Regions from separate parts of the Pseudomonas vanderleydeniana genome, predicted to be linked through region 1. Evidence: predicted binding sites of a transcription regulator. Region 1 holds the regulator's gene; each other region holds the start of a gene.
The links. Region 1 encodes FliA, which starts transcription of late flagellar genes. Its sites were predicted from a motif close to CTAAAGTTTNNNNNNNNNNNGCCGNTAA; they were not measured.
Positions count from the first base shown of each region.

Region 1 (5,392 bases):
GCATCTGCTCAAGGTGCTGCAAGCGCTGCTCGCCGAGCACGTTCCGGTGCGCGATATCCGGACCATTGCCGAAGCCATCGCCAACAATGCCTCCAAGAGTCAAGATACTGCCGCTTTGGTTGCCGCCGTACGTGTCGGATTGTCCCGTGCAATCGTCCAAAGCATTGTAGGGCTTGACTCCGAGCTGCCTGTGATCACCTTGGAGCCAAGGTTGGAACAAATATTGCTCAATAGTCTGCAGAAGGCCGGACAAGGCTCGGAAGAAGGCGTTCTGCTGGAACCGAGCATGGCTGAAAAGCTCCAGCGTTCACTGATTGAAGCCGCCCAGCGTCAAGAGATGCAGGGGCAGCCGGTGATCCTGCTGGTAGCCGGTCCGGTTCGCGCGATGCTTTCGCGGTTCGGACGCCTGGCGGTACCTAGCCTGCATGTGCTGGCTTACCAGGAAATTCCGGACAACAAGCAAGTCACCATCGTTGCGACAGTAGGGCCCAACGGCTGAGGTAGTGGGTTATGCAAGTTAAGCGTTTTTTCGCCGCCGATATGCGTCAGGCCATGAAGCTGGTTCGTGACGAATTGGGCTCGGACGCGGCCATCATCGGCAACCGCCGGATCGCTGGCGGTGTCGAGCTGACGGCTGCGTTGGACTACAAGCTCTCGGCCCTGGCACCACGGGTGCCGAACATGGAGCTTGAGGACGAGCTGCGCAAGACCCAGTCGCGTATCGTCACCGCCCAGGCCGAGCTGAGCCTGCGCAGTGAGGGTGAAAACGATGGCAATACCAATCGCCAGCTGTTCGCCGGCTTGCCGCTGACCGCGGCCGAGCCACTGATCGAACCGACCTTCGACGAACCTCGTCGTCCTGCCCCGGCCCCGGTTGCGGCGGCCCCGGCGGTGGACCAGCGGGTCTTCGACTCGATGCGCTCGGAACTCAACGGTCTGCGTGAACTGCTGGAAGTGCAGCTCGGCTCGCTGGCCTGGAACCAGTTGCAGGGTCGCCAGCCGGAGCAGGCCAACCTCTGGCGGCGCCTGCAGCGCATCGGCCTGTCCGGTCCGCTGTCGCGCGACCTGCTGGCGCTGATCACCGATATCCAGGAGCCTCGCCAGGCCTGGCGCATGCTGCTGGCGCACCTGGCCCGGATGATCGTCACCCCGGAGGTCGAACCGCTCGAAGAGGGTGGGGTGATTGCCATGGTCGGCCCGGCCGGCATGGGCAAGACCACCACGCTGGCCAAGCTGGCCGCGCGCTACGTGCTCAAGTACGGCGCACAGAACATTGCACTGGTCAGCATGGACAGCTTCCGCATCGGTGCACAGGAACAGCTCAAGACGCTGGGGCGGATTCTCAACGTCTCGGTGACCCATGTCGATCCTGGTCAATCCCTGGCCCAGGCCCTCGATCCGCTGCTGCGCAAGCGCGTGGTGCTGATCGATACCGCTGGCCTGCAGGCCAGTGACCCGGCCTTGCGCATGCAGCTGGAAAGCCTGGCCGGCCGCGGGATCAAGGCGAAGAATTACCTGGTGCTGGCGACCACCAGCCAGAAGCAGGTGCTCACCGCCGCCTACCACAGCTACAAGCGCTGTGGCCTGGCCGGATGCATCCTGACCAAGCTGGACGAGACGGCAAGCCTCGGCGAAGTGTTGAGCCTGGCCATCAGCCATGAACTGCCGGTGGCCTACCTGACCGATGGCCCACGCATCCCGGACGATCTGCATTTGCCTCGTCGCCACCAGTTGGTGAGCCGCGCGGTCAGCGTGCAAATGCAGGAAGAACCCAGCGAAGAGGCCATGGCCGATATGTTCGCTGACATCTACCACAGCCCCTCCAAGCGAGTGGGGTGAGGTAACCATGAAGACGTTGCAACGCATCTACATCGATGGTCTGCCAGGCATTAGTTTCCTTCGGGAGCGCGCAGCCAGTTATGTGGCCTTCCGTCTACGCGAGACAAGGTAAGAAGAGAACATGGGTAGCATGCATCCCGTACAGGTGATTGCGGTGACCGGCGGCAAGGGTGGCGTCGGGAAGACTAACGTGTCAGTGAACTTGTCCCTGGCCCTGGCCGAGCTGGGCCGGCGCGTCATGCTGCTGGACGCCGACCTGGGCCTGGCGAATGTCGACGTTCTGCTGGGGCTGACCCCGAAGCGGACCCTGGCCGATGTGATCGAAGGGCGCTGCGAGCTGCGCGATGTGCTGCTGCAGGGTCCTGGCGGAATCCGTATCGTGCCGGCGGCGTCCGGCACCCAGACCATGGTCAACCTGAATCCGGCCCAGCATGCCGGCCTGATCCAGGCATTCAGCGATATCGGCGACAACCTCGACGTGCTGGTGATCGACACCGCCGCGGGTATTGGTGACTCGGTAGTCAGCTTCGTGCGTGCGGCCCAGGAAGTGCTGCTGGTGGTCTGCGACGAACCGACTTCGATCACCGACGCCTATGCGCTGATCAAGCTGCTCAACCGCGACTACGGCATGAACCGTTTTCGCGTGCTGGCCAACATGGCCCAGAGCCCGCAGGAAGGCCGCAACCTGTTCGCCAAGTTGACCAAGGTCACGGACCGCTTCCTTGACGTGGCCCTACAATACGTCGGCGCCGTTCCCTACGATGAATGCGTTCGCAAGGCCGTGCAAAAGCAGCGTGCGGTCTACGAGGCATTCCCGCGTTCGAAATGTGCTCTGGCGTTCAAGGCCATCGCGCAGAAGGTCGACACCTGGCCGTTGCCCGCCAACCCACGTGGGCACCTGGAATTTTTCGTCGAACGTCTGGTACTTCAAACGAGTGCGGGACCCGTGCTATGACTGCAAGTGGCTATCGCATGTATTCCAAATCGTCGCGTGACAGCCAGTATGAACTGATCGAGCGCTACGCACCGCTGGTCAAGCGTATCGCCTATCACCTGCTGGCCAGGCTGCCGGCCAGTGTCCAGGTCGAGGATCTGATCCAGGCCGGGATGATCGGCCTGCTCGAAGTCTCGACCAAATACGACTCGGGCAAGGGTGCGAGTTTCGAGACCTATGCCGGTATCCGCATCCGTGGCGCGATGCTCGATGAGGTCCGCAAGGGCGACTGGGCACCCCGTTCGGTACACCGCAACACCCGCATGGTCAGCGACGCAATCCGGGCAATTGAAGCGAAAACCGGTCGCGACGCTAAAGATCATGAAGTTGCAGCCGAACTCCAGTTGAGTCTCGATGATTATTACGGGATTTTGAACGATACCTTGGGCAGCCGCCTGTTCAGTTTCGACGACCTGTTGCAGGACGGCGAGCATGAAGGGTTGCATGAGGATGGCGCGAGCGCTCATCTCGAACCGTCGCGCGATCTGGAGGATGAGCGCTTCCAGGCCGCACTGGCGGACGCGATTGCCAATTTGCCGGAGCGTGAGCGGCTGGTGTTGTCGCTGTACTACGACGAGGAGCTGAACCTCAAGGAAATCGGTGAGGTCCTGGGGGTCAGCGAGTCACGGGTCAGCCAGTTGCATAGCCAGTGCGCAGCCCGTTTGCGGGGGCGTTTGGGAGAGTGGCGAGCGCGTTGACGGGGCAGTGTGTGGGGACACTGCGAACGAGACCGATGCAGCGTGTGACGGTGTATCGGCGGCTCGGCCGGTTGTGGTTTCCATGCAGTAGGGTACAGAGCCTTGTCGAGTGTTGTGCCGAATTGATTTAACAGCGCGTCCAGGTGCTGAAACGCGTTTAAGACTGCTTGGAGGTCGAATTGAACAAGAACATGAAAATCCTCATCGTTGATGACTTTTCAACGATGCGGCGGATCATCAAGAACCTGTTGCGTGACCTCGGGTTCACCAACACTGTCGAGGCCGATGACGGTACTACCGCCATTCCGGTTCTGAACAGTGGCAGCATCGACTTTCTGGTCACCGACTGGAACATGCCCGGCATGACCGGCATCGATCTGCTGCGCCACGTACGTGCCGACGAGAAGCTCAAGCACCTGCCGGTCCTGATGGTGACGGCCGAGGCCAAGCGCGAGCAGATCATCGAGGCCGCACAGGCCGGTGTGAACGGCTATGTGGTCAAACCATTCACGGCCCAGGCGTTGAAAGAGAAGATCGAGAAGATCTTCGAACGCATCGGTTGATGAAGTCCGCCACGGGGGCGCTATGGAGCACTACGAATCCTCTCTGGGCGATTTTGAATCGACCCTGAAAAAACATGCTCGTGAGCTGGTCGAAAGCCTTGAGAAAGGCCGCTTCGGCGACGCCGTGCAAATGATCCATGAGCTGAACCAGGCCCGTGACCGCGGCTTGTACCTGGAAGTCGGCAAGCTGACCCGCGAGCTGCACAGTGCGATCGTCAATTTCCAGATCGATCCCACCATGCCGCAGGCCGAGGAAGTTTCGCAGATCACCGATGCCACCGAGCGCCTGTCCTATGTGGTCAGGCTCACCGAGGCCGCGGCCAACCGCACCATGGACCTGGTGGAGAGTGCGACCCCCCGGATCAATGGCCTGAATGACGAGGCCAAGGCGCTGAGCGCCGACTGGGGACGGTTCATGCGGCGCGAGGTCGGTGCCGAGGAATTCCGTGCCCTGGCCCGGCGTGTCGACAGTTTCCTGACGCGTAGCGAGCAGGAAACCCAGGCCGTTTCGAGCGAACTCAACGATATCCTGTTGGCCCAGGATTATCAGGACCTGACCGGCCAGGTGATCAAGCGTGTCACGCAGATGGTCACCGAGGTCGAGAGCAACCTGCTCAAGCTGGTGTTGATGGCCAGCCATGTGGATCGCTTTGCCGGCATCGAACATGACCGTGAAGCGATCCTTGCGCAAAAAGATCCACAAAAACAAATGGAAAAGGGTGAAGGTCCGCAGATTCATGCCGATAAACGTGAAGACGTTGTGTCCGGCCAGGACGATGTCGACGATTTGCTTTCCAGCCTTGGATTCTAGGAGCACCCATACACATGAGCTTCGGCGCCGATGAAGAGATCCTTCAGGATTTCCTGGTTGAGGCCGGCGAGATTCTTGAGCAACTGTCCGAACAACTGGTCGAGCTGGAAAGCCGACCGGACGATGCTGACCTGCTCAATGCCATTTTTCGCGGTTTTCACACTGTAAAAGGGGGCGCCGGCTTCCTCCAGCTCAACGAGCTGGTGGAGTGCTGTCACATCGCCGAGAACGTGTTCGACATCCTGCGCAAGGGTGAGCGTCGCGTTGACGCCGAGCTGATGGACGTGGTCCTGGAAGCGCTCGACGCGGTCAACGGCATGTTTGGCCAGGTCCGTGAGCGCAGCGCGATCACCCCGGCGACGCCGGAGCTGCTGGCAGCCCTGTCGCGCCTGGCCGAGCCCGCCGGAGCCGAATCCGCGCCGGCGCCGGTGGCCGAGGTTGCCGCACCTGAGCCCGAGCCGGAACCGGTGGTCGAGCCTGTGGCTGA
Region 1 is NZ_CP077093.1:2,040,698-2,046,089, forward strand. It holds gene flhA (flagellar biosynthesis protein FlhA) at 1-499, shown strand, start outside; gene flhF (flagellar biosynthesis GTPase FlhF) at 511-1,839, shown strand; gene fleN (flagellar synthesis regulator FleN) at 1,961-2,794, shown strand; gene fliA (RNA polymerase sigma factor FliA) at 2,791-3,531, shown strand; gene HU752_RS09245 (chemotaxis response regulator CheY) at 3,723-4,094, shown strand; gene HU752_RS09250 (protein phosphatase CheZ) at 4,117-4,905, shown strand; gene HU752_RS09255 (chemotaxis protein CheA) at 4,920-5,392, shown strand, end outside.

Region 2 (5,392 bases), 540 kb from region 1:
ACACCTGGGCCACCGGTTCGTATTGGCGCAGGAAACTGTCACAGGCCTGGCGGGCCTCGCTGCTGCGCCCCTCGTTGGCCAGTTCGGCAATGCGCGCCAACAGGCTTGCGGCATCGCCGGACGGTGCAACCGGCCTGGCGGTAGGCGCCGGCGGCGGCGCGGGTGCCAGCACCGGACGCTGTGGCGCCCTCGGCGCGGCTACCGGGCTCGGCGGGGCGCGAACCGGCAGCGGTGGCGGCACGAAGGGCGAGGTAAACACGGCGGCGGTGGCCGCGGCCGCCTCCACCTCGTCCGGCGAGTGGCGACGAAAGGCGAACGACTGCGGTATACCAATGGAACGCATGCCCATCCGCCCCAGCAGGTTACCCTCGGCCGGGCCGATGAACAGCACACCGTCGACATGGGTCAGGCGCTTGAGAATCTCGAAGACCTGCTGCTGGGTCGGCAGGTCGAAATAGATCAGCAGGTTGCGGCAGAACACGAAGTCATAGACCTCGCCGCCCAGCAACCCGGGTTCCAGCAGATTGCCGGTGCGCAGTCGCACCTGCTCGCGCACCCGTTCGTTGACCTGGTGTCCCTCGTCGAGTGCCGTGAAATGCCGCTCGCGAAAGCCGATGTCCTCGCCGCGGAACGAGTTCTTGCCATAGATTGCACGCCGGGCCCGCTCGACCGACGCCGGGCTGACGTCCAGGCCATCGACCTTGAACTGGTGCGGTTCCAGGCCCGCATCCAGCAGGGCCATGGCAATCGAATAGGGTTCCTCGCCAGTGGAGCACGGCAGGCTGAGAACCTTCAGCGCGCGCATCCCGCGCAGTTGCTCCTGGCGCTCACGGGCCAGGCGGGCCAGGGTCGCGAACGACTCGGGATAACGGAAGAACCAGGTCTCCGGGACGACCACCGCCTCGATCAGCGCCTGCTGCTCGTCGGCCGAACCCTGCAGCCGGGACCAGTACTGGTCGGACGTTTCCATCTGCAACTGAGTGCAGCGCTGGCGTATGGCGCGCTGGATGATCAGCGGGCCGACCGAGGTGACATCCAGGCCGATACGCTCCTTGAGAAAGTCGAAGAATCGCTGGTCGGCACTCATCACGGGGCCTCGGCGGCGTCGGGAAACAGCAGGGCGCGAATCTCCGGGCTGAGCAGGTCCTTGAGGCGGATGCGCTGCACCAGGCCCTGCGCATCTTCCAGCACCGGTCCCAGGTAGGGGGCCTGCCGATTGTCCAGGCCATAGGGCTGGAAGTCCTGCGGGTTGCAACGCAGGGTATCGGTGGCCTGCTCGAGAATCAGCCCAAGCCGATAGTCGGCCGCATCCGGCCCCGGCCGGTAGTGCACCAGCACCAGCCGGGTGCTGGTACGGGCCACGGCGGGCTGGCCGAAGGTCATGGCGCTGACGTCGATCACCGGCACCATCGCGCCGCGGTGGGCGAACACCCCGGCGACCCAGGCCGGCGCATGAGCGATGCCCTTGAGTTGCAGGCACGGCAGCACTTCGGCGATTTCCACGGCCTCCAGGGCGTAGCGCTCACTGCCAATGCGAAAGACCAGGAACAGGCTGTCCCGGGTCTGCGCGCTGGCAGCGCGCTTGGCCAGCAGCTCGCTCATCAGACTTTGAAACGCGAGACGCCGCTGCGCAGGCCGACCGCGACCTGGCTCAGCTCGTCGATGGCAAAACTGGCCTGGCGCAGCGACTCGACGGTCTGGCTGCTGGCATCCCCCAGTTGCACCAGTGCGAGGTTGATCTGCTCGGCACCGGTGGCCTGGGCCTGCATGCCTTCGTTGACCATCAGCACGCGCGGTGCCAGGGCCTGCACCTGGTGAATGATCTGCGACAGCTGCTCACCGACCTGCTGCACCTCGAACATGCCGCGGCGTACCTCCTCGGAGAACTTGTCCATGCCCATGACCCCGGCGGACACCGCCGATTGGATCTCGCGCACCATCTGTTCGATATCGTAGGTGGCGACAGCCGTCTGGTCGGCCAGGCGGCGCACCTCGGTGGCGACCACGGCGAAACCGCGACCGTACTCCCCAGCCTTCTCCGCCTCGATGGCGGCGTTGAGCGACAGCAGGTTGGTCTGGTCGGCGACCTTGACGATCGTCACCACCACCTGGTTGATGTTGCCGGCCTTCTCATTGAGGATCGCCAGCTTGGAGTTCACCAGTTCCGCAGCCCCCATCACCGAATGCATGGTGTCCTCCATCCGGGCCAGCCCCTGCTGACCGGAACCGGCGAGCACCGAGGCCTGGTCGGCGGCGGACGACACTTCGGTCATGGTGCGGACCAGGTCACGGGAGGTCGCGGCGATTTCCCGCGAGGTCGCACCGATCTCGGTGGTGGTGGCGGCGGTCTCGGTGGCCGTGGCCTGCTGCTGCTTGGAGGTGGCGGCAATCTCGGTGACCGAGGTGGTCACCTGCACCGCCGAACGCTGGGCCTGGGACACCAGCGCCGTCAGCTCGGTCATCATGTCGTTGAAGCCGGTTTCCACCGAGCCGAATTCGTCCTTGCGATCCAGGTTCAGCCGGTTGCTCATGTCGCCGGTGCGCATGATCTCGAGGATCTCGACGATCCGCTGCATCGGCGAGGTGATCACCCGCATCAGCAACCAGCCGCACAGGCCGGCGGCAAGCACGGCGAGTACCAGGGAAATGATCATGCTGACCTTCGCCGACGACACCGCGGCACTGATGGTATCGGTGGCCGTGTCAGCCACGCCCTTGTTCTGGACGATGATGTCGTTGAGTTCCTTGCGCCCGTTCATCCAGGCCGGTGTCACCTGCAACTTGAACTGGCGGATCGCTTCATCGTTCTGCTTGCGCTGGTAGAGGTCGAGCACCGTGGCCAGGGCCTTGGCGTAGCTTTCGTGCTCGTGCTTGAAAAGATCGAACTGCACCTGGTCTTCTTTGGTGTAGATAGTCTTCTGGTAGTTGTCGATCTGTTCGAGCAGGCGGCTGGAGAAGTTCTTGAACTGTTCCTGGTCCGCGGCACTGATCACGCCATCGGCATTGAAGCCCAGCAACTGCTGGGTCAGCACATAGCTCTCGACCCAGGAGCTACGGATCATGGTGCTGTAGTAGACGCCGGGAATGGCGTCGCTGCGCACGCTCTCCTCGCTGGACTCGATCGACAGCAACCGGGAATAAGCGACAACAACCATCAACAACATGATCGCGATGATGACGGCAAAACTCGCGAGTATCCGTTGGCGCAGAGTCCAGTTCTTCACAATCAGTCCTCGGGAAGCATTTCAAATGGAAGGCAGTATAGCCGAGGGTGTGCCATCATTTATGCACAGGCTACGACCGGGATTACAAATGCAGGGAATATAACTTACAGGAGATTTCTAATCCTGAGCGGCGATTTGCCGACATTCTCTACAAGCCCCACCTGTGTGGTTAAAAGCGAAGTGTTGCCGTTGATGACACCGATCACTGGATCATACCGATCATGGGAACTGCTTGATGCCCGTACTGCCGAGCCTGCGTAGTCGCCTTGCACTTGCCATCGCCCTGCTGGTGAGCGTGCTGAGCTGGCTGCTGGGTTCGTTCATCGGGCATGACTCCAGTGTGCGGATGCGCGGCGAGATCGGCCAGGACCTGGCAGAAGTCTCCTACCAGATGGCCGATCGGCTGGACCGGGCCATGGCCAGCCGCTTTCACCTGCTGAGTGTCATCAGCCAGCTCAAGGTCCTGCAGGAGGCTTCCGACCCGGCGCAGATTCGCCAGTTGCTCGACCACCTGCAAGAGCAATTCCCGGACATCGCCTGGCTCGGCCTGACCGATACCGCGGGCCTGGTCAGGGTCTCCACCGGGGGCATCCTGCAAGGCACCAGCATCAGTCAACGCCCGGTATTCAAGGAGGGACGCGAGCATGTCTTCATCGGCGATGTGCACGATGCCGTGCTGCTGTCCAAACTGCTGCCCAACCCCAGTGGCGAGACCCTCAAGTTCGTCGACATCAGCCTGCCGGTCTTCAATGGCGCCAGCGGCGATGACCGCAAGACGATCGGCGTGCTGGCCGCGCACCTCTCCTGGGCCTGGGCCGAAGACATGCGCCAGTCGCTGATGCAGCCCATGCAGGAACGACGCAGAATCGAATTCTTCGTCATCGCTGCCGACCACCGGGTACTGCTCGGTCCTCGGGAAACCATCGGCCAGGTGCTGCAACTGCCACAGCTTGAAGGGCTCGGCCAGCAGCCACGCTGGGCCGTCCAGCGCTGGCCGGATGGCAATGACTACCTGACCGGCCTGGCCCTGAGCCGCGGCTACGAAAACTACAAGGGCCTGGGCTGGACCGTGGTGACCCGCCAAAGCCTCGACGAAGCCTATGCTCCCGCCAAGGCGCTGCAACGGGACATCCTGGTCTGGGGTATCGCGCTGGCGGTGATCATCGCCTTCATCGGCTGGCTGCTGGCGACCTGGTTCACCCGGCCGCTGAAGGCCATCGCCAATGCGGCCGACCGCCTGAGCCTCGGCGAATCGATGGAGATTCCGGACATCCGCGGCACCCGGGAAATTGCCCAGTTGAGCCAGTCGATCCGCCATCTGGTGGACAGCCTGAGCAACCACCAGACCGCCCTGGGCGTGATGGAGAGCCTGGCGCACCATGACGCACTGACCGGCCTGCCCAACCGCGCGGCCCTGGAGAAGTACCTGCCACGGGCACAGCAACGCAGCCAATCGCAGAACAATTGTCTGGCACTGCTGTACCTGGACCTGGATGGCTTCAAGCCGATCAACGACCAGTTCGGTCACGCCGGTGGTGATGAACTGCTCAAGGAGGTGGCCCGCCGCCTGCGCACCTGCCTGCGCGAAGGGGACATGGTAGCCCGGCTCGGCGGCGATGAATTCCTCATGGTATTGCAGGTGCCGCGCAGCGATGCGCAGAACCAGGCCCGGGTCATCGCCAACCGGGTGCTTGCCAGCCTGTCGCACTCGATCATGCTGCACCAGGTACCGGCCCGCATCGGTTGCAGTATCGGCGGCGCGGTCTGGCCGCTCGATGATCCCGACCTCAGCGACGTGCTGGGATTGGCGGACAAGGCCCTGTACCGGGCCAAGCATGCCGGCAAGGGCCAGGCACACTTCCATCAGGCGCAGGATGCGCTGTCCGATTTTCGCTAGGGCGACCCGTCACTGCAGGGCGGCCTGACGAACCTGTCGCTCCAGTTCCTGGCGCAACCCCGGATCCAGCCGCAGCTGGCGCGCCAGTTCGTCCAGGTAAGCCTTTTCCATGAAGTGCTCTTCATCCACCATCAGCACACTGGCCATGTACATTTCCGCGGCCATCTCCGGCGTGGCCGCCGCCCGCGCAACCTGGGCCGGATCCAGGGGCTTGTTCAGCTCGGCATGCAGCCACTGCTGCAATTCATGGTCGCTGCCCAGCCTGGAGAAC
Region 2 is NZ_CP077093.1:1,504,515-1,509,906, reverse strand. It holds gene HU752_RS06705 (CheR family methyltransferase) at 1-1,087, opposite strand, end outside; gene HU752_RS06700 (chemotaxis protein CheW) at 1,087-1,602, opposite strand; gene HU752_RS06695 (methyl-accepting chemotaxis protein) at 1,602-3,224, opposite strand; gene HU752_RS06690 (diguanylate cyclase domain-containing protein) at 3,460-5,121, shown strand; gene HU752_RS06685 (tellurite resistance TerB family protein) at 5,131-5,392, opposite strand, start outside.
Region 2: HU752_RS06695 (methyl-accepting chemotaxis protein) is a predicted target of FliA. The motif match lies at 3,349-3,376, and genes of this name have one in related genera.

Region 3 (5,392 bases), 3.1 Mb from region 1:
TGGCTGCTTTGCAGTTCGGTCAGCGTTTCACGGACCACCTGCTTGGCCAGGCAGGCACATTTGCCACACTGGCTGGCAACGCCGGTCGCCTGGCGTACTTCGCGATAGCTGCAGCAGCCTTCGAAGATCGCTTCGCGAATTTGTCCGTCGGTGACGCCGTTGCAGAGACAAACGTACATAGGGTGGGAACCGTCGCTGGTTAGAACTCGATTGCCGTTGATCTTAATGTTAACGAGAATGATTGTCAAAGTGGTTTAGTCGGGCTTTCCAGCGATTCGGATACCGGCTGACGAATGGCAGGAGGGCCGACTGGCGGCGCCTTTGCAAAAACCGTTTAGGAGCGTCAAAAAACGCGGTGTATGATGGTCGGTTCCAAGGACACGGGGTCGGCGCGTCATAGGCTTGTCGCTTAAAGGGGGCATCCTTGCACCGACCTCGTTCTGAACGTGACTATCACCAGGAGATATCCAATGAGCGTACTCGTAGGCAAACCAGCCCCCGACTTCACCGTGCCAGCCGTACTGGGCAATGGCGAAATCGTCGACAGCTTCACCCTGTCCTCGGCCATCAAGGGCAAATACGGCCTGGTGTTCTTCTACCCACTGGACTTCACCTTCGTCTGCCCGTCCGAGCTGATCGCCCTGGATCACCGCATGGACGACTTCAAGGCGCGTAACGTCGAAGTGGTTGCCGTGTCGATCGACTCGCACTTTACCCACAACGCCTGGCGCAACACCGCCATCAACGATGGCGGCATCGGCAAGGTCAAGTACACCATGGCTGCCGACATGAAGCACGAAATCGCCAAGGCCTACGACGTCGAGTCCGAAGGTGGCGTGGCTTTCCGTGGCGCTTTCCTGATCGACGACAAGGGCGTTGTCCGTTCGCAGATCATCAACGACCTGCCACTGGGCCGTAACATGGAAGAGCTGATCCGTCTGGTCGACGCGCTGCAGTTCCACGAAGAGCACGGCGAAGTCTGCCCTGCCAACTGGAAAAAAGGCGACAAGGGCATGAACGCTTCGCCAGAAGGCGTTGCAGCCTACCTGACCGAGAACGCCGGCAAGCTGTAAGCCGTCGTTTCACGGACAAAAAAACCGGCCTCAGGCCGGTTTTTTCATGGGCGCGATTTAGGCGAGCAGGATCAGTCGTTGAAGTCTTCCCAGCCGCCCATTTCCTTCCAGCGGTTGACGATGCCACAGAACAGCTCGGCGGTCTTTTCGGTGTCATAGCGCGCCGAGTGGGCTTCGCGACCATCGAAGTCGATACCGGCGGCCTGGCAGGCCTTGGCCAGGACGGTCTGGCCGTAGGCGAGGCCGGCCAGGCTGGCGGTGTCGAAGCTGGAGAACGGATGGAACGGGTTGCGCTTCATGTCCAGGCGCGCCACGGCCGCGTTGAGGAAGCCGAGGTCGAAGCTGCTGTTGTGCCCGACCAGGATCGCCCGCTTGCAGCCGTTGGCCTTGAGCGCCTTGCGGATGCCGCGGAAGATGTCGGTCAGCGCGGTTTCCTCGCTGACGGCCATGCGCAGCGGGTGGTCGAGCTTGATCCCGGTGAACTCCAGGGCGGCGGCCTCGATGTTGGCGCCTTCGAACGGCTCGACCCGGAAGAAGTAGGTGTGCTCGGGGAACACGAAGCCATCTTCGTCCATGCCGATGGTGGTCGCGGCGATTTCCAGCAGGGCGTCGGTAGCGGCGTTGAAACCGCCGGTCTCTACGTCGACGACGACCGGCAGATAGCCGCGAAAGCGCGCGGCCATCGGGTGGCGAGGGCCGCCCGAGGTACCGTTGCCTTCCAGTTCGTCGTCGAAATGATCATCACTCACAGGGTTTCCTCCAGCAGGCGCCAGCGCAGTTTCTCACCGGCGCGCAGCGGGATTACGGACAGTTCGCCAAACGGCAGGCTGGCGGGGGCGGTCCACTCTTCGCGAACCAGGGTGATGCGCTCGCTGTTCGGTGCCAGGCCGTAGAAGCGCGGGCCATGCAGGCTGGCGAAGCCTTCGAGCTTGTCCAGGGCATTGCGCTGCTCGAATGCCTCGGCATACAGCTCGATGGCCGCATAGGCGGTGTAGCAGCCGGCGCAGCCGCAGGCCGCTTCCTTGGCGTGCTGGGCGTGGGGCGCCGAGTCGGTCCCGAGGAAGAACTTCTCGCTGCCGCTGGTGGCGGCGTCGAGCAGGGCCGACTGGTGCGTGTTGCGCTTGAGGATCGGCAGGCAGTAGAAATGCGGCCGGATGCCACCCACCAACATGTGGTTGCGGTTGTACAGCAGGTGATGAGCGGTGATGGTCGCGCCGACGTTGGTCGAGGCCTCGTTGACGAACTGGACCGCATCGGCCGTGGTGATGTGCTCGAACACGACCTTCAGTGTCGGGAAGCGCTCGACCACACGACGCATGTGTTCGTCGATGAACTGCTTCTCGCGGTCGAACACGTCGACTTCGCTGCGGGTCACTTCACCGTGCACCAGCAGTGGCATGCCGACTTCGGCCATGGTTTCCAGGACGGCAAAGATTTTGTCGACGCTGGTCACGCCGGAGTCCGAGTTGGTAGTCGCGCCGGCCGGATACAGCTTGGCCGCGTAGACGAAACCACTGGCCTTGGCCGCGCGGATTTCCTCGGGTTGGGTACGGTCGGTGAGGTAGAGCACCATCAGCGGTTCGAAACGGCTGCCGGCCGGCCGCGCCGCGAGAATGCGCTGGCGATAGGCGTCGGCTTCGGCGGCGTTGCGTACTGGAGGCACCAGGTTTGGCATGATGATGGCGCGACCAAAGGTGCGCGCAACATCCGCAACAGTGTGGGGTAACGCAGCACCATCGCGAAGATGGATATGCCAGTCGTCGGGACGCAGCAGGGTCAGGCGGTCGGACATTGGGGATTCCAGGCGGGTCGAACTCAGGGGAATGCTACCGGAAAAGACTCTCTCAGGCACTCGCTATCAAGTTTTGCCGGATGCAACCGATATCCCGAAAGCATGGTGTAGAAGTCGTACGCCAGTCTCACAGCCGTAGAACCATTGGAGCCTCCCGTGCGCCAGCGTTATTTAGCCCTGCTCAGTATGTTTGCCAGCCTGCCGGCCATGGCGTTGACTTTCCAGACTCGTCTGGAGAGCATCGAGTGGAAGGTGGAAGGGGACAAATTCGAGTGTCGGCTGACTCAGCCGATCACCGACTTCGGTGCCGGCGAGTTCGTGCGGCGTGCGGGCGAGCAGGCGATTTTCCGGCTCAAGTCGAACAATCACGTGCTCGGCGGTGGTTCGGCAACTCTGTTGGCCGCTGCGGCACCCTGGCAGCCCGGGCGTGGTGACATCAACCTGGGCACGGTCAAAATCAACAATGGCGACGTGCTGTTCAACAGTTCCCAGGGCCAGGCCGGTGGCCTGTTCCACGGTCTGCTCGAGGGGCGTAGCCCGCTGATACGTCACTATTCGCGCGAAGGCGGCGTTTCCGAAGTGCGCCTGCTGCCGGTGAAATTCAACCAGGCCTACAGCGACTTCCAGAGCTGCACCGCCAAGCTGCTGCCGAAGAATTTCGAACAGATCAAGCAGGCCGAGATCGGTTTTCCGGATGGTGGCATCGAGCTCAACGCGCAGGCCAAGGTCCAGTTGCAGGGAATGCTGGACTTCATGAAGGCGGACCCGACCGTCAACCACATCGAACTCGACGGGCATTCCGACAACAGCGGCAACCGCCTGACCAACCGCGACCTGTCGCGCCGGCGCGCGCTGGCGGTCATGGATTTCTTCAAGGCCGCCGGTATTCCGGAATCGCAGATCGTCATGCGCTTCCATGGCGAGCGCTATCCGCTGGTACCCAATACCAATCCGGCCAACCGGGCGAAGAACCGCCGGGTCAACATCCATCTCGAGCGCGCCCCGGAGGCGCCTCCCGCACCGGCTCCCGCTGCAACGGCTCCCTCTGCACCGGCTCCCCAGAAGCCTGCCGAGAAGCCGGCGCCGACCGCAGCGGCTGGCAGCGCGGCGAGGACATCCTGAAACGGCTGTTCTCGTCGCCCTCCCGACATTATCTGTCGCTTTGACGTCCTTCGCTGTCGCGCCTCTGTAAATCCACGTGGTTGGCCGGTAGAATCGGCCCTTTCCGTACAACCCCCCGTGGAGTGATGGCATGGCCGACGTAAAAAAGGTCGTTCTCGCGTATTCCGGCGGCCTGGACACCTCGGTGATCCTCAAGTGGCTGCAAGATACTTATAACTGTGAAGTAGTGACCTTCACTGCTGACCTGGGTCAGGGCGAAGAGGTCGAGCCGGCCCGCGCCAAGGCACAGGCCATGGGCGTCAAGGAGATCTACATCGACGACCTGCGCGAAGAATTCGTTCGCGACTTCGTGTTCCCGATGTTCCGTGCCAACACCGTCTACGAAGGCGAGTACTTGCTGGGTACTTCCATCGCGCGTCCGCTGATCGCCAAGCGCCTGATCGAAATCGCCAACGAAACCGGCGCCGATGCCATTTCCCACGGCGCCACCGGCAAGGGCAACGACCAGGTTCGTTTCGAACTGGGCGCCTATGCACTCAAGCCAGGCGTGAAAGTGATCGCACCATGGCGCGAATGGGACCTGCTGTCCCGTGAGAAGCTGATGGATTACGCCGAGAAGCACGCGATTCCGATCGAGCGTCACGGTAAGAAGAAGTCCCCGTACTCGATGGATGCCAACCTGCTGCACATCTCCTATGAAGGCGGCGTGCTGGAAGACACCTGGACCGAGCACGAAGAAGACATGTGGCGCTGGACCGTCTCCCCGGAGAACGCTCCCGACAAGCCGCAGTACCTGGAACTGACCTACCGCAACGGCGACATCGTCGCGCTGGACGGCGTCGAGATGACTCCGGCTACCGTGCTGGCGACCCTGAACCGTATCGGTGGCGCGCACGGTATCGGCCGCCTGGACATCGTCGAGAACCGCTACGTGGGCATGAAGTCCCGCGGCTGCTACGAAACCCCAGGCGGTACCATCATGCTGCGCGCGCACCGGGCGATCGAGTCGATCACCCTGGACCGCGAAGTCGCTCACCTCAAGGATGAGCTGATGGCCAAGTACGCCAGCCTGATCTACACCGGCTACTGGTGGAGCCCTGAGCGCCTGATGCTGCAACAGATGATCGACGCTTCGCAGGTGCACGTGAATGGTGTGGTACGCCTGAAGCTGTACAAGGGCAACGTGATCGTGACCGGGCGCAAGTCCGACGAGTCGCTGTTCGATGCCAACATCGCGACGTTCGAGGAAGATGGCGGCGCCTACAACCAGGCCGATGCTGCCGGCTTCATCAAGCTCAACGCCCTGCGCATGCGCATTGCGGCGAACAAGGGTCGCAAGCTGTTCTGATCCTGTGCTTGCGTGAAAAGGACCCGGCCCTCAGGCCGGGTTTTTTTTTCAGCCGTG
Region 3 is NZ_CP077093.1:5,971,026-5,976,417, reverse strand. It holds gene HU752_RS26890 (bacterioferritin-associated ferredoxin) at 1-179, opposite strand, end outside; gene HU752_RS26885 (peroxiredoxin) at 471-1,073, shown strand; gene rnt (ribonuclease T) at 1,145-1,822, opposite strand; gene pyrC (dihydroorotase) at 1,819-2,865, opposite strand; gene HU752_RS26870 (flagellar protein MotY) at 3,022-3,987, shown strand; gene HU752_RS26865 (argininosuccinate synthase) at 4,118-5,335, shown strand.
Region 3: HU752_RS26870 (flagellar protein MotY) is a predicted target of FliA. The motif match lies at 2,931-2,958, and genes of this name have one in related genera.